DNA from 3 places in the Alteromonas fortis genome. Region 1 is predicted to be linked to each of the others. Evidence: predicted binding sites of a transcription regulator. Region 1 holds the regulator's gene; each other region holds the start of a gene.
The links. The regulator FNR, encoded in region 1, switches genes on or off when oxygen is low (the NO sensors DNR and NnrR bind a similar motif). The targets are predictions, from matches to a motif close to TTGATCTAGATCAA.

Region 2: the regulator FNR is predicted to act here: its motif matches at 10,017-10,030, upstream of apt (adenine phosphoribosyltransferase).
Region 3: the regulator FNR is predicted to act here: its motif matches at 2,586-2,599, upstream of PCAR9_RS11550 (PRC-barrel domain-containing protein).

The regions. Positions count from the first base shown of each region.
Region 1 is NZ_LR812090.1:2,374,398-2,385,215, forward strand. Features, by position in the region: gene ccoO (cytochrome-c oxidase, cbb3-type subunit II) at 1-289, shown strand, start outside; gene PCAR9_RS10185 (cbb3-type cytochrome oxidase subunit 3) at 291-452, shown strand; gene ccoP (cytochrome-c oxidase, cbb3-type subunit III) at 469-1,422, shown strand; gene PCAR9_RS10195 (FixH family protein) at 1,653-2,132, shown strand; gene PCAR9_RS10200 (heavy metal translocating P-type ATPase) at 2,132-4,582, shown strand; gene ccoS (cbb3-type cytochrome oxidase assembly protein CcoS) at 4,584-4,814, shown strand; gene PCAR9_RS10210 (sulfite exporter TauE/SafE family protein) at 4,801-5,460, shown strand; gene fnr (fumarate/nitrate reduction transcriptional regulator Fnr) at 5,506-6,246, shown strand; gene uspE (universal stress protein UspE) at 6,539-7,462, shown strand; gene ttcA (tRNA 2-thiocytidine(32) synthetase TtcA) at 7,696-8,649, shown strand; gene PCAR9_RS10230 (patatin-like phospholipase family protein) at 8,650-9,675, shown strand; gene PCAR9_RS10235 (DUF2987 domain-containing protein) at 9,699-10,346, opposite strand; gene PCAR9_RS10240 (glucosaminidase domain-containing protein) at 10,343-10,818, opposite strand, start outside.
Region 2 is NZ_LR812090.1:3,008,684-3,019,501, forward strand. Features, by position in the region: gene PCAR9_RS12985 (EAL domain-containing protein) at 1-190, opposite strand, end outside; gene PCAR9_RS12990 (HWE histidine kinase domain-containing protein) at 195-2,756, opposite strand; gene PCAR9_RS12995 (IS481 family transposase) at 3,299-4,264, opposite strand; gene PCAR9_RS13000 (hypothetical protein) at 4,375-5,631, opposite strand; gene PCAR9_RS13005 (YbaB/EbfC family nucleoid-associated protein) at 6,024-6,350, opposite strand; gene dnaX (DNA polymerase III subunit gamma/tau) at 6,389-9,388, opposite strand; gene apt (adenine phosphoribosyltransferase) at 9,430-9,966, opposite strand; gene PCAR9_RS13020 (HvfC family RiPP maturation protein) at 10,266-10,818, opposite strand, start outside.
Region 3 is NZ_LR812090.1:2,660,932-2,671,749, forward strand. Features, by position in the region: gene PCAR9_RS11525 (DUF2789 domain-containing protein) at 1-53, opposite strand, end outside; gene PCAR9_RS11530 (DUF2750 domain-containing protein) at 218-568, opposite strand; gene PCAR9_RS11535 (LysR family transcriptional regulator) at 642-1,472, opposite strand; gene PCAR9_RS11540 (hypothetical protein) at 1,599-1,796, opposite strand; gene PCAR9_RS11545 (MaoP family protein) at 2,164-2,520, shown strand; gene PCAR9_RS11550 (PRC-barrel domain-containing protein) at 2,722-3,462, shown strand; gene PCAR9_RS11555 (ArsR/SmtB family transcription factor) at 3,550-3,861, opposite strand; gene PCAR9_RS11560 (rhodanese-like domain-containing protein) at 4,051-4,401, shown strand; gene PCAR9_RS11565 (LysR family transcriptional regulator) at 4,457-5,380, shown strand; gene PCAR9_RS11570 (exopolysaccharide biosynthesis protein) at 5,389-5,994, opposite strand; gene PCAR9_RS11575 (sigma-54-dependent transcriptional regulator) at 6,481-7,812, shown strand; gene PCAR9_RS11580 (hypothetical protein) at 7,828-8,052, shown strand; gene PCAR9_RS11585 (sensor histidine kinase) at 8,057-9,574, shown strand; gene PCAR9_RS11590 (response regulator) at 9,564-10,016, shown strand; gene PCAR9_RS11595 (response regulator) at 10,029-10,818, shown strand, end outside.

The DNA of each region.
Region 1 (10,818 bases):
TGGTCCTGACCTAGCACGTGTTGGTGGTCGTTACAGCGACGAATGGCACCGAGTTCACCTGCTTAATCCTCGCAACGTGGTACCAGAGTCGAACATGCCAGGTTTCCCTTGGCTTGCGGAAAACACGCTTAATGGCGAGTTAACAGCTGAAAAAATGGAAGTATTCCGTGGATTTGGCGTTCCGTATACCGACGAAGATATTGCGGGTGCGAAAGCGGCAGTACAGGGTAAAACGGAAATGCAAGCCCTTATTGCTTATCTACAATCTCTTGGCACACATTTGAAATAATATGGACCAGGGAATTGTAGGCAGCATTTTTACTGTCATCGTCTTTGTAAGCTTCATCGGTGTTGTATGGTGGGCGTTTAGCAGCCGCAACAAGAAAAAATTCGATGAAGCTGCGAACCTAGTGTTTGCAGACGAAGAAAAAGAAAAATCAAAAGAAGATTAGCAGGAGTCTCGAACTCATGAGTATGTTTTGGACAATTTGGATTTCAGTGATAACCCTAGGGTTGATCATTGGTTGCTACTTCCTTCTTCGCTGGTGCCTGTCTAACAAGACTGGCGTAGCTGAAGGTGAGTCAATGGGCCACGAATTTGATGGTATTGAGGAGTTGAACAATCAACTTCCTCGCTGGTGGACAATTATGTTCTACATGACCATCGTTTGGGGCTTTTTATACCTAGCGCTTTATCCTGGCCTAGGTGCGTATGAAGGTATTTTAGGTTGGAAGAGCTCTAACCAAAATATTCAATCGCTAGAAGAGTCAGCTCAAGCGCGTATTGACGCTAAAGAGCAAGGCTACCTGGTAGAATATGACCGTGAACTAGACTTTGCAGCTGAAAAGTTCGACCCGATCTTTGAAGCGTATGCACAAGTTCCTGTTGAAGAACTGGCTAAAGACCCAGAAGCAAACAAAGTAGGTCAGCGTTTGTTCCTACAAAATTGCTCTCAGTGTCACGGTTCTGATGCACGTGGTCAAAATGGCGGCTTCCCTAACCTAACAGACAACGACTGGTTGTACGGTGGTTCAGGTGCGAAAATCGTAGAAACTCTTACGCTTGGTCGTAAAGCAGCTATGCCAGCATGGCTAGATGCTATGGGTGAAGACGGTATCGAAGAAGTGGTTAACTACGTACTTAGTTTAAGCGGTCGCGATGTGGACCCACAGCTTGCAGAAGCAGGTAAAGCACGTTTCGCAGCGTGTGCGGCTTGTCACGGTATGGACGGTAAAGGTAATCAAGCACTTGGTGCACCAAACCTTACTGACAATATCTGGCTATACGGCGGCAGCCACAGAGCGGTAACAGAAACGCTTACTTACGGTCGTAACGGTGTAATGCCTTCATTCAAGAAAACCTTGGGTGATGACAAAATTCACGTTGTTGCAGCGTATGTTTACAGCCTTTCAAATGATTAATGATTTAAATCATTAAATATCTTAAAAAGCCTCGTTACTACGGGGCTTTTTTTATGAGAATATACAGCCATATAGACAGTGCCATTACGTACAAATTTAGTGCGCTGTAGGTGAGAATTACCAACACCATATTTATCGTTATTATGCAGTTCGAATACGGCTGTCCACTAGTAATAATAGATATGTTGTTAGCGACCTTGCTAGTGAAGTAAAGACGAGTAAATAATTAAATGAATAGACCCTGGTATAAAGAATTCTGGCCCTGGTTTTTAATTGCCGTACCTATCATTACCCTGATCATGGGCGGCGTGTTGTTAAACCTTGCTATTTCTACTGAAGATAGCCTTGTTGTAGACGATTACTACAAAGAAGGTAAAGCAATTAATGCACGCTTGGACAAAGAGGCAATCGCCCGCCGTTTAAATATTACTACCGATTTAACCATCGAAGACGGTAGCATCGCGCTGCAGTTCCATTCAGGCATTCCTCAAGAAGGTAATGCGGTTAAGCTAAGCTTTTATCACGTCACGCTTGAAGAGCGTGATGTCAGCGTTTTACTAAGTCGCGACGCTAACGGTATTTATCGCGGTTTTATTGAAGAAAACCTAGACGGTAAATGGCGCATATCGCTCACACCTATTGATGATAGCTGGAAAATTCAAAACACGGTCTATCTACCCCATACTGGTATAATGAAGTTCAATCCATAATGACAAAGCACGATTGTTACCATTGTGGGCTGCCTGTAGCAGCCGCAGACGATGGGAAATTCACTACTGTCATATTGGGGCAACATCGGGATATGTGCTGCCCAGGTTGTTTAGCGGTAGCTGAAGCTATTGTTAACAATGGTTTAGAAGACTATTACCAGTTTAGGACCGAACCTGCACAAAAATCTGATGACGGTATTTTAGAAACACTAGATAAACTCAAAGTCTATGACGACCCTTCCCTTCAGGAAGAGTTTGTGTTTGAAGAAGGGCAAGATAAGCAAATTCAGCTGACACTTGAGGGTATTACATGTGCTGCCTGTGGCTGGCTTATTGAAAAGCAATTATCGAAAGTTGAAGGCATTAAGCAAGTAGCTGTAAATGTTCAAGAGCGTCGGGCTTTAGTTACTTGGTCACCGTTTCAAATTAAGCTTAGCCAAATTCTCTCTACGCTGAAACGTATCGGCTATATTGGCTCTCCATTTCACCCTGATGAGCACGAAGCCAGCTATAAACGCGAACAAAAGACCTTTCTTAAGAAGTTAGGGCTAGCAGGTATCATGACCATGCAGGTGATGATGCTAATGACGGGGCTGTATTTTGATTGGTTTGGCGCCATCGAATTAGAAACACGACAGTATTTTTACTGGGTTGCCCTTACACTCACCACCCCGGTTGTACTGTATTCTGGTAGCACCTTCTATGTCGGTGCAGCTAAAGCGCTAAGCGCACGAACAGTTAATATGGATGTACCTGTTACGCTTGCCATATTTGGTACCTATATTGCCGGTATTCGCTCTACCATGCTAGAACAAGGCGAAGTGTATTTCGAATCCATTTGTATGTTCATTTTTCTGCTGTTGCTTAGCCGATTCTTAGAACATCGCAGTCGACACAGAGCGGCGCAGATTTCTGCCAATATGATGCAGTATGTTCCTGTGTCAGCGACTAAATTAATGCCAGATGGCAGCGTTACTGAATGCTTAGCAAAGCAACTAAAAGTGAACGATGTAGTGCTAGTTAAGCCCGGTGAGACAATTCCCATTGATGGGCTGGTAACAGAAGGTAACGCTGCGGTTGATGAGTCTATGCTAACGGGTGAATTTAACCCTGTGCGCAAGACAAACAACAGCGTTGTATATGGTGGTACCGTATGTCAGGACGGCAGCCTTACCATTACTGTTACGCAAACACTTAAAAATGCGCTGGTAAATCAAATTGTGAGGCTTCAAGCAAGTGCGATGGCCAGCAAACCCAAGGCCGCGCAAATAGCCGATAATTTTTCTCGATATTTTGTGACTGCGGTACTGCTGATTTCAGCGTTAACCTACACCTTTTGGGCCTATAACGGCAGTGTTGATGCATTTTGGATCACCATTTCGGTGCTAGTAGCAACCTGCCCTTGCGCCTTAGGGTTAGCCACACCATCAGCGCTCACTTGCGCTATGGCGAAATTAAACAGACAAGGCATTTTGCTAAAGCGAGCCGATGCTCTTGAGCAAATAACTGGCATTGACACTATCGCGCTCGACAAAACCGGTACGCTTACACAAGGTAAGTTCACTATATCAAACGCCTGGTATGCTGACGGCGTAGACAGCGACAGCGCGTTTTCCATTGCACGCGCACTTGAATCTCGCTCTGAGCACCCTATTGCTAAAGCCTTTAGCGGGGATAAAGCCTTTAGCGATAATAAGGCCGTTAGCGGTGATAAAACGTCAAACGGCAACACCATACACAAAGTGTCCAATTTTACAGTCACGCCAGGTGGTGGAATTAGCGGTGAAATTAATGACACACTATTTTGCATGGGCTCAGCAGCATTCAGTGTTCACGAATCACAGCAATCATTTATCGAGGGTTACCCCTCGGCTAATGTGTTTCTTACCGTCAAAGGCCGTATTATGGCGGCTTTTGAAGTTCGTGACTCACTGCGTGACGATACCCAAGAAACCCTCGATATATTGGCAAAAAGTCATACCCTAGCTGTATTAAGCGGCGATACACAGCAAAACGTCGACTCCCTAACGAAACCTTTACCAATTTCCACCGCTAAAGGGGGCCTTACCCCAGAACAGAAATACGAAACGGTTCAAGCTATGCAGCAATCGGGCTCCAAGGTAATGATGATGGGCGATGGTATTAATGACGCGCCAGTGCTTGCTAGTGCCGATGTAGCGATAGCAGTAGGTAATGCGACAGATGTTGCGAAGACTGCTGCCGACGTGATATTGCTAGGCGACCAGCTACTTTCTGTGCCGGAGTTAATTAAAACCTCGCACCAAGTGAAACAAAAAATAAGACAAAATATTGGTTGGTCGTTAGGTTACAATGTGCTGATCTTACCCTTCGCCGTAACAGGCCTGCTTTCACCGTGGATGGCGGTTGTTGGAATGTCATTAAGCAGTATCATAGTAGTGACAAACTCTACGCGACTTCTGGGCAAATAGTATGAGCATAATTTACGTTTTAATACCAATCGCGATCATCATAGTAGCTGTGGCAATTGTGATATTCTTCTGGGCGGTTAAAACCAATCAGTTTGAAGATTTAGACCGTCAGGGTTACAGTATTTTGTTTGATGATGACCTTCCGCCTGAGGAAAAAAAGCTCGCTGAGCAACGCAAGCAATTTCAGGATAGTAAAGTAGATAAAAGCCAAGAGTCGCATGGAGGGGATTAATTATTTCTCAGCCTTTCTTATCGGCTTAGCTGGCGGTGTTCACTGCGTGGGCATGTGCGGGGGTATAGTGGCAGCGCTAAGAATGGTGTCACCAAAAGGTGCTTCAGCATTACCCTATACCCTAGCCTACAATATAGGACGTATAGCAAGCTACACCATCGCTGGCGCGCTAACTGGGGCGCTTGGAAAAATAGCCGCCGACTACGTGCCCCTTGCCAACTATGCCCTATCTTTGCTTAGCGGCCTTATGCTGTTGTTGCTAGCCTGTTATTTAGGTAAATGGTGGACGGGTTTAACGGTATTGGAAAACGCTGGAAAAGGATTGTTTTCTAAACTGCAGCCATTATCTAAGCGTTTTTTACCGTTCAAAACCCCTTTTAGCGCTATCCCTTATGGGTTTATCTGGGGCTGGTTACCTTGTGGATTAGTGTATTCAACACTTACTTGGTCTTTGGCTGCGGGCAATGCAGTACAAGGCGCCGCCGTGATGTTTTTCTTCGGTTTAGGTACTTTGCCAACGCTACTCGCAGCAAGTGCAGGCAGTCAGTATATTGTTAGTAGTTTTCAAAACAGTCACGTTAGACAACTCATCGCAGTAATAATGGCCATATATGCAGCCTATCTTATTCATGGCGCAATCGTTTAAAAATAGGTGTATTATTGTCGTGGGGTCTTTATAAGAGCAAGCATTATGAGCAAAGGAAGCCAATTTTCTATTCACTGTCAAAACTGTAGCTTTAGTCACCTGTGTTTACCCGTTGCACTAAACAAAACAGAAATTGAATCTCTTGACGATATAATCGAGCGCAAAAAGCCGCTTCATAAAGGCGATACGCTCATTCAAACTGGCGATAAATTTCGTTCCCTTTTTGCGGTAAGAACAGGTTCTTTTAAATCATTTGTAACTAATCAAGAAGGTGAAGAGCAAATCACCGGCTTCCACTTCCCGGGTGATATTATTGGTTTTGATGCCCTGCGTGAAAGTAAGCATCAAAGTTACACTTCTGCGCTAGAAACCGCCATGGTGTGTGAACTGCCTTATGACACACTTGATGAAATGTCGGTTCAATTTCCCAAACTACGCCATCAGATCATGAGCTTTATGAGCGCTGAGATAAAACAAGATCACGACATGATCATGCTTTTAAACAAGCGTACTGCTGAAGAGCGTTTGCTGTATTTTATATCACACCTTTCCCAGCGTTTTGAAGAGCGTGGCTTTTCGCACAGAGAGTTTCACCTAACTATGACCCGAAACGAAATCGGCAACTATTTAGGCTTAACGATAGAAACCATTAGCCGTCTATTAAGTCGTTTTCAGAAGGAAAACATTATCAAGGTAGACGGTAAATTGATCTCTATTTTGGATTTTGACCGGTTAAATACCAAGCTAGAGGCGTTAAATGGCCCTAGCGTAGTTTGTAACGGTTAATTTATTCTTCTTTTATCTTAAGCGCGCTACATGCGCGCTTTTTAGTTTTAATCTTTAAAATTTCACTGTATTCCCTTAGTGAGTTACACAATATCCATCCATTGAGCATGAAAGCTCCCGTAAAATTCAGTGTAGCCTTTTTTGTTTATCAACGAATTATTTACGCCTTGATCCAAAACAACTCACGTTTTTTTAAATGTCGTTTATAGTTAATGTAAATGGTTTTTATAAACTGTTTTGAAAAAATATCGATGTCGACAGCCATACAAAGCTTTGTAGTTGAGGAGACGTTATGATTGAGTGTAAACGAATTCTTGCCGTGGTGGACGCGGAACGCGACAACCAGCCTGCCCTAAGCCGTGCCTATGAACTTGCATCAAAAACCGGCGCCACGGTTACCGCTATGATGGTGGTATATGATTTGTCTTACGATATGACAACCATGCTTAGCCCCGACGAACGTGAATCAATGCGCGATGCCGTTACAAAAGAACACGCCAAATGGCTATCTGCCCAGCTAAAAGAACAAGGCTTTTCAGAGACCGATATTGTGGTTGAGTGGAACAACCGTGCTTATGAGTCGATTATTTATTACGCCCTTAATAACCAAATCGACTTAGTAGTAAAAGCTACTAAAAAACATGACGACCTTGCCTCAGTGATCTTTACACCTACGGACTGGCACTTAATGCGCAAATGCCCTCGCCCTGTTCTACTCGTGAAAGAACATGATTGGCCAGAAGGCGGTGAAATCATTGCTGCAGTGAACGTAGGGAGCGAAGATGATGAACACGCTGCACTAAACGACAAGCTTACATTAATCGCGAATGACTATGCGTCTTTGCTGAAAGGTAACGTTAATTTAGTCAACAGCTACCCTTCAACACCACTCAACATTGCCATCGAAGTGCCGGAGTTTGACCCAGACACGTATCACGATGCGGTAAAAAACCATCATATGAAGGAAATGCGTAGTCACGCACTCAAATACGGTATACCAGATAATAAATGTGTGGTGAAAGAAGGCTTACCTGAAAAAGTTATCCCACAAGTAGCAAAAACACTCGATGCAGAGTTAGTTGTAATAGGCACAGTGGGACGGGTGGGTATTTCAGCAGCGCTTATTGGCAATACTGCCGAACACGTTATCGATGAACTGAATTGTGACGTATTAGCAATTAAGCCTGATGGATTTGAATCACCGATAACCGTGTAGTTAACGACTTAATTGCGCTTGCATATCAAGACACTTGGTGGCGATAAATGGCGAGTCGGCGATGGGCGTTTTTCATAAAAAACTGCGCATTTAGCGGTTAAAATCTGGGGCTTAGCCACATACGCTTTAATCAGTACTTAACGTTTCTGGATAAATTTAACCACACAGCCATAGTCTCGAAAAGGCGCTTTAATGTATAATGGCGCCTTTATCACAAACCAAGCTAGTTAATTATGAGTTTAGGCACAAGCAGTGCTGACGCGCCGACGTTAAACGCCGCGCAAAGTAAGCAAAAGTACAACTTCAACAAACTTCAAAAACGACTTCGTCGCAACGTGGGTAAGGCCATTGGCGATTTCGGTATGATTGAAAACAACGACAAGGTCATGGTGTGTTTATCTGGCGGTAAAGACAGCTATACCATGCTTGATATTCTATTGTTTTTAAGGAAGATTGCGCCTATTCATTTTGATATTATTGCGGTAAATCTTGACCAAAAGCAACCTGGTTTTCCCGAACATATCTTACCCGAGTACTTAGACAGCATTGGCGTTGACTACAAGATTGTAGAAGAAGACACCTACTCTATTGTTAAAGACAAAATTCCTGAAGGGAAAACGACCTGTTCGCTTTGTTCTCGTTTGCGTCGTGGTATTTTGTACCGTACAGCGAAAGAGTTAGGCGCGACTAAAATTGCATTAGGTCACCATCGTGACGACATGCTAGAAACTTTCTTCTTAAATATGTTTCATGGTGGTAAGCTAAAATCTATGCCACCAAAACTGGTTAGTGATAACGGCGAACATATTGTTATTCGTCCACTAGCTTACTGTAGCGAAAAGGACATTTTGAAATATTCACAAGCCGCTGAGTTCCCAATAATTCCGTGTAACCTTTGTGGTTCACAGGAAAATCTACAGCGTCAGAATATCAAAGCAATGCTTCAAGACTGGAACCGCCGTTTCCCAGGTCGTATTGAATCAATGTTCCGCGCGCTTCAAAACGTGGCCCCTTCACACCTTGTAGACAGTAACCTTTATGACTTTAAGTCTATTGCCACCCAAGACGGCCCCGTTGCAGATGGTGATATCGGATTTGATGAACCTTCTTTTACTACAGAAAATAGTGCAGATCTTAACGATGAAGATAACGCTATCGAGGTAGTAAATATTATGGAACCAAAGTAAATGAAAATTGGACTTGCGTTAGGTGCCGGTGCCGCAAGGGGCTGGACTCACATTGGTATAATTGAAGCGTTGGAAAAGCTTGGCGTTAAAATTGACGTTGTAGCTGGTTGCTCGATCGGTGCTTATGTTGGCGCTGCCTACGCAAGTGGCAAGTTAGAAGGTTTAAAAGAATGGGCCTGTTCGCTTAGCGACTGGCAGGTGCTCGCGCTTATGGGTGTAGGGCTCAGGCGAGGCGGCATTGCTAGCGGACAAAAAGTTTTTGACAAGCTTGCTAGCGAGTTTTGTGTTTCCTCGTATGAAGAAATGCTTAAGCCCTTTGCAACAGTGGCGACTGACCTATATACAGGACGTGAAGTGGTATTTAATTCAGGTCCTATTGGCGACACCATTCAAGCATCTTGCGCTATTCCGGCACTTTTTACGCCCGTGGCACATGGTGATCGCTGGTTAGTAGATGGCGCAGTTGTTAACCCTGTACCGGTTAACCTGTGTCGACAGTTAGGCGCAGACTTTGTAATTGCAGTTAATCTTAACGCCGATTTTCGCCCGCTTCGATTAGAAAAGTTAAGGCAAGATCACGAAGAAAACCAACGTAAAACCGAAGACTTTTTTACTAAAAGCCAAAACGTATTGCGTCAATGGTTTTCGCCAGACAGTAAAGATGACAAAGCATCAGAGGAAAATGAAGAGCAGCTTCAGGTTAATGCTTCTGATGATGTGAAGACTGAAGAAAGTATCGCGACCGATGTTATTGAAAAAGTCGAAGAAGAATTTACCGAAGTTCCTGCAAAGGTGAATAAGCGAAACCCACCAGGAATTATGAGCGTAATGAGTAGCTCACTTGAGATACTTCAAGCCCGCGTTACCCGTTCACGTTTAGCCGGCGATCCGCCAGATATACTTATCGAACCTCAGCTTACTGATGTGGGTATTATGGAGTTTCATAGGGCGGAAGAACTGTGCGCAAAGGGCGAAGAAACCATCGCGCGGGTTGCTGAGCAAATTAGGTATCAGTTGCTAACCTGATACCTAATTGTCCAAAAGGTAGATTAACTAGACGCCATAGCTGTTACACGCAGCGGCGCTTGAGGCAGCGTTAAGCCTTTCGCCTCATTTATCCACTCTTGCTCTAAATGCAAAACACCATTGTTAATTTGTACACCCTGCGGCGTGACGAAATCTAAATTTTTATCTTCGAACTGAATCATTAAGCCCTTCACCGACGGCATCATAAAAGACAAAAAGCTCCCCATTTCATTGAAAAAGGCTTCATACTGTTCATACAAGAAACTGAGTTCTTCTTTTTTGTAATACTGTTTAAGGTATTCTGGCTTGGTTTCAAGCTGCACCGACATATCACAAACGTTCGCACGTTCGTTTAAATCAATACGTACCAGTGCATTAGCCAATTTCAGTGCTTTTTCAGTGGGTACGGTAAAACGTCCTTCATCTGTAACTTCTAATGGCATTGTTTTTTTATCGGTAACGATAGATGCACCGTTAACCTCGCATAAACGCCCTTCACCTACTCGGACAAAACCAAACGCAAACTGAAGCGCTTGGGTATCTTCGTTATCTAGCTTTTTAACATGGCTGTAGAAACGGCTGTACTCTACATCTATCGTTTCAGCCGTTACGGATGTACTAGCAAAACCGACAAACAGAGATGAAGCAAGAAATAATGCAGCGCGTATCATTCGGATAAAAACTCCTCGTTAAATAGGATCATTGTTTGAAGCTCTTCAACATAAGCGGCTCCTCGCTCGGAATAATTCATTAGCCCTTCAGCCAATGCAACACCAGTAATGGGTAATTGATTAGCTCTCAGTCGGCTGCGTATCTCTCGTAAATCAGCATAGGCATCGTGTCTGTTGAGGTTACGCATATAGGTGTACGTAGCGCGAGACAGGCTATCAAACTTAGCCACTTCGTGTGAGGCGCCGGCATTTCGGCGATTTGGGACGAAACCGCACCCTTTTGAAAAACACCACAAACCGAAAAAGTTGTAGCCCTTTCTTGCAAACCGGCTTGTTCCCCATGCAGATTCATTCGCAGCCTGAACAAGTACCAGCTCTTCAGGTAAAACATCAATTTTCTGCAGTAAGGCCAATAGTTTGGTTTTTAAGGGCTGTGTAGACTTTACCCGATACTCTTCTTCAAGCCATTCAA
Region 2 (10,818 bases), 630 kb from region 1:
AACCACCCAAATCGATGTCCATTAAAATGAGGTCGGGAACACGTTTATCCACTAACGCATACAATTCGCTTTCCGTCTTTGCTATGCCTAACACCTGCATACCTGCCTGGATAAGCGCATTTTTAACGTTCATCGCTTCAACTAAATTGTCTTCAACAACAAGTATTAGGGGCCTGGTTATATCAGTCACAAATTTACACCTTGAAACCAAAAGCTTCGATAGAACGCTTTAGCAATGTGGTGTCGACGGGTTTGGTTAATATATCCACATCTGATAACTCCTCGGGCAGCTCTATTGCGGCTCCGTAACCCGTAATAAAGAGAAAGGGTATTGATAACTTTTGTATTTCAATCCCTAACTGAAAAGTATTTTCATTTCCCAAATGAACATCTAAAAACATCATCGACGGTTTACCTTTAGCCAAAGCCGCTCTTGCAGAGCTTATATCGCCAAAAATATCAATTTTATCAATTCCCAACTGTTTAAGATGCTTCTTAAGGTCAAGCGAAATAAGCAGGTTATCTTCAACGATATAGGCGCTTGTGAGGATTTTTTCGGAATTAGCAGTGCTGATGGATTGATGCTTATCGCCATGAGTTACATGTTGAGTACTTTTTTGGCTAGTATCCAGCTCTATATATTTACGAGGAATGAGAAACTCTGCATTTAGCCCGGTAATTTTGGTACTCACTGACGCCTTGCCTTTTAGCTCATGGGGAATAACTGATTTTATAACCGTCATTCCAAACCCTTCCTCACCTAAACCATGTAAGGGAGGCCCCCCTAATTCTTCCCATTTGATAAAGCAGCCTTTCTCGTCTAACTCCCAAGTTATCGCCACTCTGCCGTCATTACTTGTCGCGCTTAAGGCTCCATATTTGGCTGCATTGGTAATCATTTCATGAAAGACCAACACGATAGGCGTTACTGCATAGGGTAAGATCCTTATATCAGGGCCGCCTATTTTAAAAGATGACTCTTTGATCATGTAAGCTTTGAGCTCGTTATGAAGTAGGTCCTTGAATCTTACACTGTTGTATGAGGCATGCGTGAGCTGATCATGCCCTAGAGCAAGTGCGGATATTCTTGATGATAAGGAGAGCACAAATTCATCGATATCTTTCTTATACTGTGATGTCTGTCCGATAATCGCACTGACTAAATTTAAGATATTGCGAACGCGGTGGTTTAGTTCACCAATAAGTAACTCGAGTCTTTTTTTGGCTTCACGTTGCAGTAGTTCTTTTTCGTGTAAATGGCGAATGGTCAGTTCCATTACACCGAGTCTAATAGATTTAGCACGCTCAATATCCAGCGTTGTCCATGGAGTAGAGGTAGATTCATTATTTTCTACCCACTTATCAAAACTCGCTCGGGGAGTAAGCGTTTCTTTACCGCCTTTCAATTCAACGCGTTTTGCAGGGTTACCGGCCCAGGAGACTTGTTGCACAACTGAGTTTCTAAAAAGAAAAATATAGTCCATTGGCTGATGAGAGATCTTTAATGCCAATACCCCGGCAACACTCTCATCCGCTAACTCGTGGTGAATGTCTGCTAAGTTTTCAAATTGATGGATTTCTTCTTCGGGCAGTTCAGCAAGTATTGCTGTAAGACGTTTGATTTTTCGTGCGCTAAATGCAGCGCCCGACTTAGTATATTCATTGCTAAAAATACAGCCGATGCCGTCAATATCTATAAGCGTCTTGAGCAGGGATAATTGTTGTACGATGGCATTATTAAGCGATTTGCCTAAAGAAAGGTTGCTAAGTACACGTGTAAATGTAGCGTTTGCTTTCTCGCTTACCCTTATCCGTTCATTTACCAGCCTTCGCGATAATTCTAGTGAAAACATCTCTGCGAAGAGTTCTAATTGCGAAACTAAGCGGCTAGGGATAACTTTTTTAGTGTTGTGATGACAAGCAATCAGCCCCCACAGTTCACCTTCTACGATAAGAGATATAGACATAGAGGCGCCGACTTTCATATTCTTTAGATATTGAATATGAATTTCAGAAACCGCCCTAAGGCGTGAAAGGGAGAGATCTATAGAAGCTCCATCGCTTCTGTTGTTACCAATGATAGGGAAAGTTGCACCGTTAACGTCAGAAATAGTTCTGATAAGATTCTTCTTATAAAGCTGTCTTGCCTGACGCGGAATATCTGAGGCGGGATAACGCAACCCTAAAAAGGGCGTCATATCGCTTGAGGTCGATTCAGCAATCACTTCACCTGAACCGTCTGATAGAAATTGGTAAAGCATTACCCTATCATACCCCGTTGCAGTCCTAACGCTTTCAACCAAACCTTCATAAAGGTCTTCGAGTTCAGAGAACATCGACATTTGCGCCATTAACGCTGTGATAACGCCCTCATACTTGCCGGAGCTCTCTGTTTGTTCGAATTCAAGAATTAAATGTTCTGCACTTTGATGAACACATAAATCGAAAATATCTTCACAGTGCGGTAGTGAAACAGAATGAAGGTGGCTTGCTTTACCGAGAATCATAGCTTGGCTCTGCGCGCCCCTTATCGCATGTATCAGCTTACGGTCGAGCAACTTCCAAAACGAGTGACCTATAAGCTTATCTTGTGGAATACTGGCAAAGCTGCCTAAGTTTTCGGACAAATGGGTAATAGAACCTTCTCTATCTACGACAATCATGAAACCATGATTTTGTATCCTACCAAGAAGGTGAATCGGTTCTTTGTCGCATTCATTTACTAATGATGTGAGTTCGCTTGCTTCGTCATGCATTATTGTTAATCCAACAACCTTATTTGAATTAGACTAATTAAATAGCAGCGTTATCAGTCTTTAAAAAGCGCTGTAAAGTAAAACTGAAAAGAGAATAAACATAAAATATAGACCAAGAATAAGTTAAGCTAAACCTTTCATGCGCATTTATTAATATTAGTGTAAATATAACCAAACGTTTGTTTTCAATGAGCTAAGCCTGAGCATTAGAATAAATGTATATATACAAGCCCGATTTATAAAAAGAGATATTAAGTTGGCATGAAAATAGAGTGGTTTGGGTGGTTTCGCTGAGGAGACTAGACACAAAAAAGCTCTGGCAATGAACCAGAGCTTTTTCAGAGCTAAGCCACTTACATAACCCGAAAGCCCAGCGAGTTTACGCAGGCTTAGCGTAAGGGACTAAAAGCTGTATATTTGCTTAAAACGGCATTTTGAAGCCAAATGAGGCTTCGTTGCTGATTTGTGTCGATGTCACATTGTCGTTGGCTTGTAGCGCCATTAGCAATAGTTTCATCACTTATCTGTGTGATTCATAGACATCATTTCACTTTTCGTAGTTGAAGATCACGCTGATAATTCGACAACTGAATACGTTCATTTCCAGCTTGGTAGTTAGCGTGAACATCTTCCCAAAGTGGTGTTTTTTCAAGGCGCTCACACACAATATCCATTGGTGCTTTACCTTTGAATGAACCGTGAGCGCGTTGCCAGTTGTAGTAATGCTGCCACTCAGGCAATGTTTCATGTTTGAGTTCTTCTAAGTCCAAATTAACAGTCGAATAAAACTCTTCTTTGTCGGTTCTCTGTGACCTCTCAACTTTGCCATTTAAGTGAGGTGAGCCAGGTTTGTTGGGGCGAAATTTGATGCCATGTTCCATCAATTTGAGCTGTACTTTTTCAGCAAAAAATTCCGTTCCGCGATCAGTTTGAACACGCTGTATTGGAAATGGCATTTCTTCGATGACCTTATCGATAAAGGTAAGGGTATTAGCTGCTGTTCTGCGCTTAAACACGTCTAATACGCGATATCTAGAGCAATCATCAATAGCTGTGTATTGGTAAATCCCTGGTGCAATTTTACATGTGTCCATCTGTATCCGGTCGCCAGGAATAGGTCTCTGGTATCGAATAAAGTCTTTTTTCTTCCGCTGAAATACTATTGGCTTAACCTCATTTTTGGTCAGCACTTTATGAATTGAGGCAAGCGATAACTGAAAATTATGCTCGCGAAGAAGTTCATTTTGAATTCTTCTAGCACCAAGTTTTCTTTCTTTTCTTAGGTCAAGAATCCATTCCTCAATCTGGGTGTCGATTTTGGTGTTTGGAGAGCTGTGAGGACGCCTAGAAACCTCCTGTAGGCCCTCTAATCCATGTTGATTATATCGATTTAACCACTTCCGAAGAGTGGGCCGAGATATACCGCATCTACGGCAGACTAGACCCGCATTTTTCGTTTCTTGGTAAAGCTCAATCCACTTTAACCGCTGTTTAATTTCTTTGTTCATAGAATCGAATTATATTGAAACGATCTCTATGAATCACACACTAATATCGATGAGGATAGTCACAAAAAGGGAGCTGTTAGCTCAGCTCCCTTTTATTCATATTCTAGGATCTAGGAACATGGATACCAGTTATTAACCGATTCCCAAACTATCGTACCTAAAGGCACAGATATCCCTCCTAAGCTTGGGTTAGTCCCGCTCTTATATCTCAAGGTTCCATTGGACAATGCATGTCCACTTATTCTAAGTTTTACTCTATTCATATCTGGAGAATGTCCCTCAATGAATGCCTGCAATTGCCCAGGACGCTCGAACTCTGCCCAGCCGCTATAAGTCTGCCCGATGTACTTCATTGAACCATCTCGGCAGACTTTTTCTCCTACACTGTCGGGATTACGTAAAACTGCTAAAGAATACTCCCTTTTCTCTTTTTCTCGTTTTTCTTTCGCTAACCTTTTTCGGTTTTCGGCTTCATTCACTTTAGATTGAGCTATCTGATACAACTCCTTATCTGTGTATTTCGCATATCTAAATTTTTTAATAAAAGCCTTGTACTCACTGATACTCGGGCTATTTCCATAGGATGCAAATAAGTCACGTTGCTCTTTATAATGTGCTTCTTTCAATTTTTCTTCAGCAACAGCCGTTTTCGCGTTTAACTGATTTATAACAGAAGGAATGGAGTTAACAAAAAGTTCAAACTCCCCTAAATCAGAAAATCGCGTATCAACTGAATATTTTTCAACTTCACTTTCTGATGCTTTATTCTTGAGCTTAGTAACAGTTTGGTTATAAGAATATTCGGCTTTTCTTAAGCTTGCTTTGTGCTCTTCGAACTTTTGAAGTAGTGTCGCGATTTTCTCTTTATCTTCTATTTTTGAAAGCGCGTCTTGGTAAGCTTCTACGTACTCTTCATATTGAAACTCAACAAGCATATAAGATGCTATGGCAGCTGACAGTCCAACCGTCACAAGCGCCATACTCCCGTTGGCTACGGCATCGTATTGTCTTTCCATGAATCTAATGTCACTAGCAGTGGTGCATGGCTCACCCGATGTGTCATTACCTGTTGCAGTGACTACAGAACACCTCTGAATACTTTGGTAATTCCACTGAGGCTCGCCAGTGTTTACATTAACCCATGCATCATTAACGTTTGTGGTGCGCTGAGCTTCAATTGAATACTCACCGAAATGAAAGCCATCTCCCTTTTTTTCAAGCTTTGCAAATAAAACACTCTTGTTATCACTAACAGGAAATAAGTTTTGTAAGTGAGAGTTGTCAATTCCACCTTTCAGATTCGAAGATGTACTGGCACACCCAGCCAAACAAGATGAGACTAGAAGCGCTAATCCTAATTTTTTCATTTAAAATCCAATTTTTTATTAATATTTATCCTGCTGCTATTAACAGCGAGGCAGATGTTAATGACTTAATATTGATTTACAAGGAAAAATAAGATGGTTCACGTGTAACCTGCCAGAGTTACTTGACGGAAAATACATTTGCTACACGTACATAGCCCCCTGCTCCATGTCTTATAAATGAGATCTGCTGACAACAAACGCAGAGGGACTTACGAACAATGATTGGAATTTATCGTGAGTATTTTTCGGGCTTTAAACTTTTATGAATAAAAGCAGCTACAGACTTACAAAAAAGCTTGGGCCAAACCCAAGCTTTTTTTTAACACTTTTTCCCCTATTTGTTCCCCTAACTTTTCACAAAGCGAGAGACCAATGAATACGGGGCATAAAGCTTAAAACGGCATTTTGAAGCCAGGAGGTAGTGGCATACCACCGGTTACATCGCCCATCTTCTCTTTGCTAGTTTCCTGAACTCGACGTACCGCGTCGTTAAATGCTGCAGCAACCAGGTCTTCAACCATATCTTTATCGTCGTCCATCAACGACTCATCAATGTCCACTCTGCGTACGTTGTGGTTGCATGTCATTGTTACTTTGACCATGCCTGCACCCGCTTCACCGGTTACTTCTAGCTTAGCTAGGTCGTCTTGTACTTTTTGCATGCGCTCTTGCATTTGCTGCGCCTGCTTCATGATATTGCCCATTCCACCTTTAAACATAATTTTTGTCTCGCTTCGTTTTGGTGTTAATAATTCTGCTATCGCGCTTTAACCGAATCGGTTAGCACTGACGCATCGAAAGTCGATAGCAATGCTTGAATTGTATCGTCGGTTTTAATCACCGAGTGTGCATGCGCATGGCGCATGGCATGAATTTCTTGTTGTAACGCAAAAGGTGTAGATGCTGGTTCACCTAACGTGATATTTACTTCAACGCTTTCACCCAACCCATGATGGATTGCATCAACCAATTGCTTTTTCGCACTGTCGTTTAATAAATGCGTCTGACTGTGGTCAATTTCAAGGGATACTTGATTGCCCGTTCGAGAAAATGATGCGTGCAGCACCAATTGTTTAAGTAAACCAGCAACCGGCATTTGCTCTACCAGATTGCTCCATTCGTCAATTTGGCTAGCGTGAGTTAATTTACTTCCGTCATTTAAGTACGCTTTTAACTGACCGTCGTAGGTACTGCTCAGCGGCGTATCAAAATTTAGTGCATCCCGCGCAAACGACCGTTCTTCCGCATTTTCCATCTGCTCTGGAGCACTGTCGTAATTCGAGCTGCTATCAGAGGGCGCTTCAACATAGTCAGCACCTTCAAAAGGTTGAGGTGGTTGATTATCGTAATCAGTAGTCCAAGGTGGCATATCCTCAACAGGTGCTTCCAAGTATGCTTGCACCTCAGATTCGTCATTTGAAAAAGGCATATCCTCTTCAAATTCATCAAGAGCAAAATCATTTACGTCGTTTACACCAGATTGCGCTTTTACTGATTCGCCAGCATGCGCAGTGTCAGCTGACTCTGCGAGAGTGTTACCCTGAGGTGCGCCTTGTTGCAGAGAATTGTCGTCGTATTCATTGCTTTTATTTGTAGCGCTGTTAGCAAGCCCAGTGTTATTTCCTAAACGCTCAGAGTTGGTTTCAGATTCTAAGGAATTTACTTCACCACTCTTGATTTCGTTATCAGCACTAGCCTGCCCTGCACTATTTTCAGCATGGTCCGCAATTTCGTTTGTAGATTGCGCTGTATCTGAGGCTTTTGTTTTACTTCTGGTAAAGCGCGCTTGAATATCACTTGCACTTTCGCTCTTAGCATTTGCTGCGCTGGTACTTTTGGCCTCTGCGTCTTGTGCTTTTCTTTGCTTTAACTTTTGACGAAGTGCCAACATATCAGCCGTAGAAGTCAGCTGCTCTTCGGCGGTTAATGAAGACGCTTCGTTCTCGTGCGTCAACAACTCGCTGTTTTTATCAGAGCCTTCAGCATCATAAGAGCCTTCAGCGTTATGAGAGCCCTCAGCGTTATGAAAACCCTCAGCGCTTTGAAAGCCTTCAAAAGCAAAGGAGCCATCATCATCTGACGGAAGCGGCATATCGTCCATGTATGCATCTAGCGGAGGTCCATCGAAATGTTGCGCTGCTTCGTTATGAGGCTCTGCGGCAACGCTTTCTGCTTGTATCGCGGTGTTTTCTACTGGTACTTCTTCAGTAATAGGCGAAGCTGGTGCTTGCTTTACGGGTTCTTCACCATGAGCAGAATCACTCTCCAATGCTGTTGATCGAGTTGACGTTGTGCCCGACTCTACTTGAGGCAGCGCCGATTGAGTATCATTTTCACTCAACGCGCTTTCATCAACAGCTGCTTGTTCCTGCTCTTGCTGTGGTTCAAATGGAGACGTCGATTGAGGCTGTGCTTGCTGCTCTTCATCAATTTTCGATGTAGCAAGAGAATCTGGGGTAGAGGGCGCATTTTCTGACGACTGAGCAGAGGTAGATTCAACCGATAGATGTGAAGGCGTCTCCTCCTGCACTTTGGTTGCAGAAGTTTCGCTTAACTGCGCTTCCTCCTGCTTACCGACGTTTCCCGGGCCACCACTGGAAGAAGCATGATCTACAGGTAAACTATGCTCACTCCTCCCACTTTCAATCTCATTTGGTGTATTTTCAATGGGAATATTTGGCGCAAACGACATCATACGCATTAACGTCATTTCAAAAGCGCTTTTGCCATCTGCCGCAAAAGGTAAGTCTTTTCTGCCTTGAAGTGCAATTTGATAGAGTAGCTGCACTTGCTCTGCCGGAATAGTTTTGGCTAATTGAAATATCGCTTTGGCAGACGTGGTTTCTAACTTACATGCTTCTGGCACCCATTGCGTTAACGCTATTTGGTGCAGTAGGCTAGCCAACTCGCTGTGTACGTTGTCATAATCTGGTGCTTGCTCTGCGATATCATTCACCAGCTGCAACACCTCAGCCGGGCTTTTGTTTACCACAGCGTGTACTACTTTAAGCAACTGGTTCTTGTCCATCAACCCAAGCATATCGGTTACCACCGATGCCAGAACTTGATTTCCGCCTTGCGCAATCGCTTGGTCCGTTAAACTTAGCGCATCACGCATACTGCCCTGAGCCGCTCTAGCTAAAAGCGCGAGTGCCTGTTGTTCATATGACAGCTGTTCATGCTCTAAAATATGCTTAAGCTGTCCAACAATCTGCTCCCGAGACATCGCTTTCAAATTGAACTGCAAGCAACGGGATAAAATGGTTATGGGAAGCTTCTGTGGATCAGTGGTCGCTAGTAAGAACTTGACGTGTGGAGGTGGCTCTTCTAACGTTTTCAACAGCGCATTAAAGCTGTGTTTTGAAAGCATGTGTACCTCATCAATAAGGTACACTTTATAGCGTCCGCGAGTAGGCTTGTATTGCACGTTATCAAGAAGTTCGCGAGTATCCTCGACTTTGGTTCTTGATGCTGCGTCAATCTCTAATAAATCAACGTAGTTGCCCTGCTCTATCTCTTTGCAGGTGTTACATTGACCGCAAGGGTTAGCCCCTTGCCCTTCTTCGCAGTTAAGGCTTTTTGAAAAAATACGCGCAATCGTGGTTTTGCCCACACCTCGCGTACCGGTAAAAAGGTATGCGTGGTGTAAACGGTCGTTATCTAAAGCGTTTGAAATGGCAGAGACGACATGTTCCTGACCTACAAGTTCACTGAACTTGCCTGGTCTCCACTTCCTTGCTAGTACCTGATAACTCATTATTACGTATTTCGCCTTTTGCTAATTATGCTTTACAGCGATTATTCGCCTTCAAATTCACAAATTGAATAACTCTCAATATCAAGCTGATTCAATTTTTGCTCGCCGCCTAAATCGGGAAGATTAATGATGAACCCTGCGTGGTTGATTTCGCCACCTAGAGAACGAATTAGCTTTGCAGATGCAGCTATAGTGCCGCCAGTTGCAAGTAGATCATCAATAAGAAGGACTTTATCGCCTGGCTCTATAGCATCTTTATGGATTTCCAACGTATCCATGCCGTATTCCAGTTCGTAGCTCTCACTTACTACTTCACGAGGAAGTTTGTTGGGTTTTCTTACTGGAACGAAACCAATGCCCATTTCGATGGCCAATGGCGCACCAAATAGGAATCCGCGCGCTTCAGTACCCGCAATTTTGGTAAAGCCCATACCTTGATACTTTTCTACAAGTAAAGAGATACAGCTACTGAATGCTTTGTGATCTTCTAAAACGCTGGTCACATCTCTAAATAAAATACCTGGCTTAGGATAGTCAGGTACGGTTTTCACTACTGATTTAATATATTCTGCAGTCACAATTTTGCCTTGAATGTCTGCGTTATAACCAGAAGGTGAACCAGCCGGCGATGATATGCATCAACGGGAACGCAATTAAAGTTACTAGCGAAGCTAGAAAGTACCACTTGTTATAGACTTCTTTGAAATCTGAATTGTTAGCCATTTGCACTACCTAAACAATTTTTGTGAACAAAAAAATGGTGCTAAATGTTAATCGAAAGCAAGCTCGATTGACAGCGCTAATGTGACTGATCGCTCACTTTCAATACAGATCCTGGCGAAAGTTTAATATAAAGCAGTTAAATACTCTTTTTTAGCTAGCGTACAGGAAGAAATATCCCTTTTTGAAGCATATCCATGAGGGTTTGGTTCATGCCATTTACAAGCACATTCGAGGGTATTTGAGGAAGTTGTTGACATAAAGACTTGGATAATTGTTCTATTTTCATTCCCTGCTCACTTTGCTCCAGCGTGTTGACTAAAATAGCCGTTACCGGGTTAACATGAGCAAACTGTACGTTATAGTCTTGATCTCTATAGACTACATAGAACTGTTGTTCTTGAGCAGGTTGCTCAGGAATATAGTCCTCACCAATTAAATGAACTTCAAAGTGATAGGCAGCTAATGAAGCATACGGCGAAACTCTTATAGCATTAACTGTATGATCTTGGGTGTAGAACTCAATATCTTCTTCGTTTTTTCTTATACTGACATCAAGCTCTAACCATTCATAATGAGCAAGTTCTGCGATAAAATCAGGCAAATCCAACCCAAAAGACGGTGCTGTTGATAAGTACTCAACGAACTCTTTACTGATTTCTGCAAAATAAGGCGATCGGCATTCGTGCTCAATAAAAAACTGACGCACA
Region 3 (10,818 bases), 290 kb from region 1:
CCTAGACCAAGTTGACTAAATAGGCTGTTCATTGTGGGTTGTTCAGTAAACATAACGCCTCCTTTGGGTTATCTGATAACAAGAGACATAGATACAATGAGCGGTCTATGATTAAACTGCCGCTCAATTGTCTCTATCTACTTACTAAATAACTACCCCAGGCTCTTTGCTTAAGATCACCCGTAACTTTTGAACTTACAGTGCCTTGAACAACATGTTATAGGTACTCAGCAAACTCTTGTGGCGAAATGACCTCACCTTCTTCAGCGGGAACAGGACAAACAATAACCATGAGTTCGTCTTGCGTCATACCTGGAACCCATTTGGTTAGAAACTCTTCAGTACTGAGTTCCATTGCTTCACAGTGAGCCCAATCTTCTGTAGCCCACAAAAGCGCAAGTTCAGCGTCTGGCCAAACCGGAACACCATCTTCTTCGTCAGTGGTTAGCATAACGCAACCATGTTCATCTTTAAGGATAAACAATTTCTTATCAGATTTAATCGTGGCCAGGCTAGTTTCTAAGCGTTGAAAAGCGTTTTTTTCTAATAAAGGATGTATTTGAGACATAGTACTCTCTTTTAAATTCTGTCGTTGATGCGCCATATATGATTGGCATTTTCGCAAAACCTCTCGGTTGCATTTAACTTACTGTAGATACGCTGTCTATTATCTCTGCAAGGCCCACGCGTCGTATTTGCTTCATGCTGTGTATGTATAACCTTAATGGTACATTTTCAAGGGTTCTTATCTTAACCACGTTAATATGGGCCGGTATCTGCTTTTCTATATTGGTGGGCAGCACGGCTATTCCGCCTTCGCTAAGTAAGTTATTTAGCGCAAGATTAAGCGAATTAGTCCTTAACTTTGCATCGCGAAGCTGCGGGTAGGCGGTAAGAAGCCAGTCTCTCGCTTTGGTACCCCAGTCAATTGCTACAAAATCAGCAGCATTAACAGCATCGGAAATTTCACCTACACGGTACAATGCTATTTCGTGTTCCATCAAAACCTCGCTATTCACTTCTTCAGACTTAAGCGGCTCAGTAGAAAAAGCGAGATCTGTAACTCTTTCATGTAGTTGACGTGACAGTGAGTCGAGCGTCAAAACTTCTGCCTTTACGGAATAGTCAGGAAATGAGTTGTGAAGGTGGCTAAGCATTGTTGGCAATAAGAGCTCGCTGGCAAGCTGTGTTGCCCCGCAAACCACATACTCAGATGATTGTATTTGCAGCTCTTGTTTGGCTTCGTTAAGCGTGGCACACAATTGCCTAGCATAGGGTAGCAGCTTTTCTCCAGACTGCGTGAGCTGAATACTGTTACGCTGTCTAATAAATAGCGTTGTGTGGAAGTATTCTTCAAGCAACTTTATTCTAGCACTAACGGCAGATTGAGTGAGGTAGAGGTTTTCAGCGGCTTTACCAAAGTGACGAGTTTTAGTCACCTCTATAAAGGTGGTGAGAAAGCGTATATCCATGCTTGATGTACAACCGAATTGAGTTGGTTCTAAACTGACACAGATAATACGGTAAGTAAATACAAATGCACAGAAGCGCACCGCTTTAATCGGTGCGCTTAATTAAAAAATCATCAACTCGCTGAATTAATACTCTTCTTGATGTAAACGTCGTTGTTTTTCACGACGTTGGAGGTCACGCTTCTGCTTTACTTTAACAGTGCTTTGACGTTTGGAATTTGATTTTTTTGCGTGAAGATCTTCCTCTTCTACCGAGTCCCATTCATCACGCTGGTAACGATAGTCTTTACTCATTGACTTCTCTGGGTTATGAACACGTTTCAATTATCATCCTAAGCAGAAAAATAGAAAACGAATTTTAATCATCGTAGCGACAAGAATTTTTGATGGCATTTTTACTGTATTTTCACAGGTGCACTTCGCCAACACATGTTTCACTTTTGTAACAAATTTCCCACCGCAAAAACTTGTCTAAAAAGTCGGATATATTGATAAATTTCATCAGGTTAAAAAAGGTAAACTCTCGTCCTATTGCTTATGAGAGAGCCCATTCGCGACAATATTCTTATTAGATTCCATTACTTTTTGACCCATTAAAAATTTTTTATTGATAAGGAAAAAATCTTTTGTTTTATCTTCGTTTATATTTATTTTAAAAGTGCGCTGAACAAAACAATACGTTGGGTACAACATGAAAAGTTTAGCTATTCGACTATCTGCAAAACCATATATCGACCGTCAAAAGTTTCCCTATGGATTTCGTAAATCAGGTGACTTCAGTATCACTGAAGCCGATCTTCTAACTAACTACGGCAAGACTTTATTAGGCCTCGAAAGCGGTGAACTTTCGCCAGAAAGTGAAGATGAGCAACATTTCGTTTCGTTCATTAATGGAAAAGTTGAAGCAGTAAATAACCTCGAAAAGGCATGGGCAAAATATGTGAGACTGGCAAGAGGGAAAAAACATTTTTATACCCTTCATAGCAGTGCTAGTAATCAATCAGAATACGATGATGATTATTCTGATGAAGAGTTTGATGTAGCCTAACCCTCAAACATACCAGTCAACGTTAAAAAGCTCGCTCAGGCGAGCTTTTTTGTTTTAAGCGATAAATGATCTCAATCAAGGTTAGGCAAGAAGAAAATGAAGAAAGGTTAAGGACTGTCTACACTTAGAGTATTAAAGAGTGACGTTAACTAATAATAACTGTCGCTCTATACAAAGAGCCCTAGCAAAGGAGGCGCAACGATGATCATTAGTTCAAAACAGCTTACTCACTTTTCTATTCATGCCGTTGATGACAAAGTAGGCGGCGTTCGCGATATTCTTTTTGACGATGAAACGTTTACCGTACGTTATCTGGTTGCAGATACAAATACGTGGCTTCCGCTTAGCAGAAAAGTGGTTATTTCTCCCATCGCCGTGACAGAACTAGATAGCAGTGATGACACTGTTCATGTAAATATGACTGTTGAAAAGTTAAAGAACAGCCCATCGATCGATGAACATAAGCCCGTGTCTCGAGAGTATGAGGAGAACCTCTTTAAATATTTCGGCTACGGCTACTACTGGATTGGGCCAGGAGCATGGGGAGAGTTTGCACATCCCAATGAGCTTGTTGAAATACAGCAAGCGGAAGAATCTGAAACACTTAACCCTAAGAAAACAAGTAATCACTTGAGGGCTGTTGGAGAAGTGGGAGGCTATGAGGTTGCCACGACTACCGACAATGTTGGGCACATAAGCAACTTCATAATCGACACGCGAAGTTGGAAAATAATAATGCTGGTGGTCGATACCAATAATTGGCTTCCAGGCGGTAAACACTTGGCGCTATTACCGGGGGATATTGAAAATATTGATTGGGCCGCACACAGTGTCGCGGTCAACCTAAGCCATGATGAATTAGTCAATAGGCCAGAAGTAGATAGTGATAGAATTCCAGAAGAAGATTACATCGCCATGTTGTGCAAACAACTGGATAAATAGTTTCAGATATGAATTTGAAGGAATGTTAAACGATACAATGTCCGCTATGTGGCGGACATTGTTGTTTTAATGATAATTAAGAAAAACCTACTCGCAGAAGAATTCGTCCATCAGCGCAATAAGTCGTTTAACACGCTCATCCGCAAGTCGATAGTAAATTGTTTGGCCTTCCCTTCTGGTAGCTACCATTTTTGATTCTCGCAATAATGCGAGGTGTTGAGAAATCACAGGCTGTGAAACATTGACTACCTCTAGAAGCTCGGTTACCGACTTTTCCTCTTTCAACAATGAACAAAGCACCATGAGACGTGTTTTATTCGCAAATTGTTTAAGGAAGATCTCAGCTTCCACCGCATGTTCCATAATATCATCTGAACCTATTACCATATCCTCAGACATAAGCACTTCCTTTCTTTAACGTTTCTGGCAATAATTTAGCCATTAATTATACTAAAGTATAAGACATTTTGCCGACTTGCCATTATATGCGATGAATTCCGGTAATTGATATTGTTTTATTGAATTTCCATTCATACATTAGATATTGCTTATTTGTTTTGCACAAAATCGTCATAAATTGGGAGTACTATGCTAATAGATATTAAAACTCGGATTGAGAACATCAGCTTCGATATTCGTTGCGTCACTGCACAAAAAGCTTCTGAAGAGTTAGTGCACAATGATGGAACCCTTATCGACGTAAGGGAAAGCGGCGAAGTAGCGAGCCAGCCAGTCCCCTATGCCCTCAACATACCCCGAGGCGTGCTCGAGATGAAAGCATTAGAGAGATTCAAAGATGCCTCAATACCGCTCTACATCCATTGTGCATCTGGCGTTCGTGCAAAGTTAGCTGCCGAGCAACTAATGCAGATGGGATACGAGAAGGTATCAGTGGTAACGTGTCCAGTATCAACCATTAACCAAGCCCTTAAAGAATGACTTGTATAATCTGTCTATGCTATAAGTAGCCCAAAAGACAGGTAAAGGGCGTTGTATGCTTAAATCCACATTAGAACAATGGCGTATGTTTAAAGCCGTTGTTGATGCTGGTGGCTTCAATCAAGCAGCTGCAGAAGTACATAAAAGTCAATCTAGTGTTCATCACGCTGTTCAAAAACTTGAAAACGCCATTGGTGTAGCACTATTTGAAAATATTGGTCGTAAAGTACAGCTTTCTCCACAAGGTGAGCTCATGTACCGTCGAGCTTCGTTTTTGCTCAACGAAGCTCAAAAGCTTGAAGCGGTAGCAAGTAGCTTAAAAGTAGGAACAGAAACAACACTGCGTATAGCTGTAGATATTATTTTCCCTTCTGAATTATTGTATAACGTGCTTGCCAAAGTCTCTGCAGAGTTTCCGCTCTTGCGTATAGAAATAGAGGAAACCGTGCTTAGCGGTGCTAACGCATTATTAAGTAGCGGAAAAGTAGATTTAGGCATTTCTCCCTTTGCCTTTCCGAATGGCTTTAGCGAAGACTTATGCGAAATTGAGTTTGCCGCGGTGGCTCATGCTAAGCACCCTTTACACCAATTAAACAGAACCCTAACCTTAGAAGACCTCAAAACTCATCGTCAGATTGTAGTTCGCGACTCTTCTGCAGAGCGCAAGGCAGATGTGGGTTGGTTAGGTGCAGAGCAACGTTGGACAGTGAGCCACGTGAGAACATCTTTAGATATCATTACTCAGGGATTGGGGTTTGCGTGGCTACCTATAGCAATTATTAAGGAAGAATTAGAAAACGGTACCCTAGTTCCGCTTCCTTTAGATAACAATGCGGCGTTAAGAAAAGCCCTTCTCTATCTTTCTTTTGAAGATGGAGACACCTTAGGCCCGGCGGCGCGGGCATTTATGGGAGAACTGAGATACCAAACAATGAACCTACCTACCTCAGATTTTATGCTTGATTCATGCTCAGTGTAGCTCGCGCATTAGCTAACTACTGTCGGCAAATGCTGAAAGCCTAACACAAATCCAAACAGTGAAATTGTTACACCTATCAAGGCTACTGCCCCGTCGTCAGTAGCCATTCCAACGGCCATAATGAAAACTGCCAAGGCGGGAATAAGACCCATAAAGGGAATAAGCTCTAACGGAACCATTACCAAGCCGCAGCCAACACAATTTAAAGCAATTAAAGAGCGAAACACGGGCTGTTTCATAAAAAAACAACGGGGAACGAGAAAGCGGTCGATACTAGCTGCATAGGGTTTTATTTTTTCGACTATATGGCGTAGTTGATCAGCATCGCAATGTATGTCCATCACTTTTTGAGGTAACCATGGGTGCCTGCTACCGAGTAATATTTGCAATGCAATAAGTAAAATCGTCACACCGGTTAAAGAAGGTACACCAGGAATAGCGCCTATAGGGGTGCAGGCGATAAACGACGGAAGCGCTAGCATTGGGCCAAAGCCCCGCTTTTCCATAACTTCCCAAAAATCTGCAAAATAAAATAAATCTTGACTAGCCCGAGGCTGCATTTTTGTCAGCAGCTCGGTTAAAGTCATTGATCTCTCAGCTGTTTTTGCCCACATTTTCAATTCCTTTGACATAAATTTAGCCGTAGTCCTCTAACTTCAGAGAGCAAATGCGGGCCTACCATAGGCAAATTCTCGGTAAACCTTATCTATTCCTTTCACCAATAATAAAGTTGCTCTACATACAAATTGTGCGAAAAATGTGCCATAGCCAAGCTCACCTACACTTTATAAGGAAATGGGAATACTTTTTGCAGTTATATGTAAATAGGTAACACTCAATGTGTATTTGATAGACCGAGAATCTTCTAGATTAAATCAAAAGAGTAAAATTATAGACGGTCGTTCGTACAGATGAATCACTACAATTAATGTGACTTTATTGAACATTCATTCGGTTTTACCTGAACTAAACAAGTTATTGCTAGGAAAGGAGTAAGTATAGCTAGGTATCTAGTTATTTTTCCTTGCCTTTTATGATACAACTATAACATTGATTTTATTCCATATTTTAAATGGAAAGTAATAGAGAGGGACATCCACGTGCTAACCGTACTTTTAGTTGATGACGATGCCGAGTTTACAGAAGTAGCTTGTACTATTATTGAGTTTTTAGGCCACGACGTCCTAACAGCTGCGACATTAGCTGAAGCCCGCGACTGGCTAGAGAAAGAAACATTCGATCACGTACTGTTAGATTTCATGTTGCCCGATGGTAGCGGCGCTCATCTGTTTAATGAACTTGATGCGCTCCCAAAGCGTCCTCGTGTTACCTTAATCACCGGCCACCCTTCGGTTAAAAGCGTAATCAAAGGCTTGTGTGGCCCTACCGTAGACTACCTTGTCAAGCCAATACAGCGCGAAGAAATCGAGGCTGTGTTAAGTAAAAAGCCAAAAGAAAAAGCACCTAAAGAAGAGACAATTGAAAAACACTTCGATTTGCTTATTGGCGAGTCACCGGTGATGAAGGAGTTATACAAACTCATTTCAAGGGTTAGCAAAACAAGCGCTAACGTCATGCTGTTAGGTGAAAGTGGTGTTGGTAAAGAAGTAGTCGCAGCTGCTATTCACCGAGCCTCAGAAAGTGATGGCCCTTATATCGCCACAAACTGTGGTGCCTTTTCTAAAGAATTGATTGGTAGTGAGTTGTTCGGCCATGAAAAAGGTGCCTTTACCGGTGCTGTGGGCCGTAAAGAGGGTGTTTTCGAGCAGGCAGAAGGAGGCACCCTTTTCTTAGATGAAATCACAGAAATGCCTATCGATATGCAGCCTAACCTTTTGCGTGTGCTCGAAAACAAAGTGGTGCTTCGTGTAGGCGGCACAAAATCTATACCTGTGAACTGTCGCGTAGTATCTGCAACAAACAGAACAATGGAAGAAATTGCGCAAAGCAAAGTGTTGCGTGAAGATATCTATTTTAGATTGGCCGTTTTCCCAATCACTATTCCACCTTTACGTGAACGAAAAGAAGATATTCCGCTTCTAGCGAAAACCTTTATTGCAGAATTCAACAAAGACAACGGCTCTAATTTTAAGTGGGAAGATAATCAGCTTGAAACGCTTCAAGCTTACGACTGGCCTGGTAACGTTCGAGAGTTAAGACACTTTGTTCACCGTGCCGCCATTATGAGTGACCCTGAAAAGAGTGAGATTGAGCTACCTAAAACCATCGAATCTCCTTTTGCGCAAAAGCAGAGTACGACACCTGCCCTTCAAGCCGGAAGAACGATTGAAGATGTGGAAAAAGAGCTTATATACGCCACATTAGAGAAAGTCAGCGGCAATAAAACCACAGCCGCAGAAATGTTAGGGATTAGTACCAAAACGTTGTACAACCGCCTTCACGCCTACGGCGATCTTAGCAAAGATGAGTAATGAGAGGTATTCGATATGACTAGCGAAGAATTCTCACGTTTAAGCGTTTTCGTTCATGATGCTCGCAAGCCTCTAAATAGAATATCTATGCAGGCAGAGTTAGTAAAAATGGCACTAAATGGTGATGTTGCGCCTGAAAAGGCATTAGCGGCGTTAGATAAAATAATAAGCAGTGCAAAAGACTGCAGCGAGACCCTTTCTGAAATGACCTCAGAATTGGGTGAGAATGATGCGGAATAAATAAATGATCTCTAAAGTTCTGTCTTCCATTTACAGCTGGATAATTTTGGTTGTAGTCATCATTGTTGTTATGACAGCAAACTCTTTTTATGTAGTGAGTACGCTTAACGACCTGTCAGCACTTGAAGCGCGATTATTTACAACTAATCGGGTTATTAATGCAGTTAATAGGCTTCATGTAGCTGTACTTCGGGTGGAGTCTGGTCAACGAGGCTACATGCTTACTGACGATGAAGAATATCTAACTGACTACACCGAAACACTTGGCGTTATCGGCGAGTTAATGGACGAAGTAGAAGTAAGCTCTTTTTCGTCTGATATAGAGGAACAATCTGTAAGAATTGAGGAATTGCTTTACCTAACCAAGGCAAAGATCAACGAAGTTATTAAAGTCGTTGAGCTTATAAAGGAAGGAAAACAGAAAGAGGCCATTAAACTAGTTGAGAGTGATAAAGGTATTGACCTTTACAGACGTTTCGAAGAGCTATTTCGTGAAATTGATACTTCTGAACGTGGTATGCAAGGTACACATTTAGCAAATTTGATGAGCTTGCGAAGAGACTCGGTCAATACCTTAATCATCTCATCCGCTACTACCCTGCTGCTCGTTATTGCCGTTTTTCTATTGCTGAAAATTAACTCGCGAGAGCACGAGAAGTATCAGGCTGATCTTGAATCTGTAAATGAGGACTTAGAAAATCGCATAGAAGAGCGGACACAAGAACTTAGCCTTTACTCCGACGAGTTAGCCCGAAGTAACCGAGAGTTAGAAGATTTCGCTTTTGTTGCTTCACACGACTTGCAAGAGCCACTTCGCAAAATTCGGGCGTTCGGTAACCGTCTTGAGTCGGGGTACACCGATGTCATTGATGAGAGAGGCAGAGACTATTTAGCGCGAATGCTAAACGCCGCAGAGCGCATGTCGATGCTCATATCCGATCTTCTCGCTTTTTCTCGTGTTTCAACACGTGGCAAAGATTTCAGTGAAGTAGACTTAGATAACGTTATACAAAGCGTATTAGATGATTTAGAAATCGCCATTGATGAAAAATCAGCACAGATAGACGTAAGCGAAAAGATGCCTATTATTCGAGGTGATAAGACACAACTTGAGCAGTTGTTTTTAAACTTGATCTCTAATGCACTCAAATTTCAAAGTGAAGGCGTAACACCCGTTGTCAAAATCACTTTACAAGAAGCAAGCGAAAAAGATACCCAAGATATCCTCATGTCTGAGGAATACGATTGGATAAAAATTACGGTTACCGACAATGGTATTGGTTTTGACCAGTCGTTCGCAGAGAAAATTTTTGCTCCTTTCCAGCGCCTTCACGGTAGAAGTGAGTATAAAGGTACGGGCATAGGGCTTGCCGTATGTCGAAGAATAGTAGAAAGACATAATGGTCAGATTACTGCCACGAGCGCGCAAGGTCACGGGGCCACGTTTACAATAATAATGCCGGTGGATAGCGAGCCGTTTGGTTCCAACAACAATAATGGAGAGACACACAATGACGCGTAAACAAACCCAGCCAATAAATATATTGATGGCCGATGATGATGAGGATGATCGCTTACTGACCGTCGACGCACTGCAAGAAAGTCGCGTACTAAATAATTTATTTTGTGTTGAAGACGGTGTGGAATTATTAGAGTTTCTCCGTCACGAGGGAAAATACACAGATCCTGAGTCTGCTCCTCGCCCTAGCCTCATCTTACTTGACTTAAACATGCCTAGAAAAGATGGTCGCGAAGCACTCCAGGAACTTAAAAACGACCCAAAACTACGCAGTATTCCCGTTGTTATCTTAACAACATCGAAAGAAGAAGAGGACATGCTACGCGGTTACGACCTTGGTTGCGCTTCTTATATTACCAAACCAGTTAACTTTGAAGGGCTGGTTGAACTGATGCGTGCTTTAGGCCGTTATTGGATCGAGTTCGTAGAGTTACCACACGAGTAAAAGAGGTACTAGATGTCAGAGGTTATTAAAATTCTATTGGTTGAAGATGATGAAGATGATTACTTCTTAACTTCTGACTATCTAGAACAATGTGAGTCACCTAAGTTTGAGTTGACCTGGGTGACAAACAGTCTTGACGCCATAGAAGCGCTGAAGACGGAAGACTTTGATTTATGCTTGCTTGACTACTTGTTGGGCGCAGAGAATGCCATAGATGTTCTGGGTGTTCTGAAGTCGAACCAATTTAGCCTGCCTGTGGTTATTTTAACAGGTCAGTCTGACGCTACAGTAGATGAAATGGTAATGCGCGCAGGGGCCGCAGATTATCTACAGAAATCGGAGATAGAATCGCCGCGCTTTATGCGCACTATCCGCTACGCCATGGTACGTCGCGATATAGAAAACGAGCGGATTGAACGCAACAAAGTTGAACAAAAAAACAAAGCGAAAGACAAGTTCCTTGCTCACCTTGGCCATGAATTGCGCACGCCTCTTACCTCTATTTTGGGGTACACAGAACTTCTCATAGATGACGCAAGAAACAGCCCGTTTCAGCAAGAGCTATCAATAATTCATTCAAACGGCAAACACTTATTGAGCTTGCTCAATGATTTACTTGATATGTCACGGATAATGGCCGAGAAGCTAGAACTAAATATTAAAGATGTTAACTTATCTGCTTTCCTTACCGATATTCACTCGTTAATGCGTTTGAATGCCAAGGATAAAGGGCTGAGTTTAAATGTGGTTTCGAATACAAAAATTCCCGAATTTATTAAGACAGATCCCACTCGACTTCGCC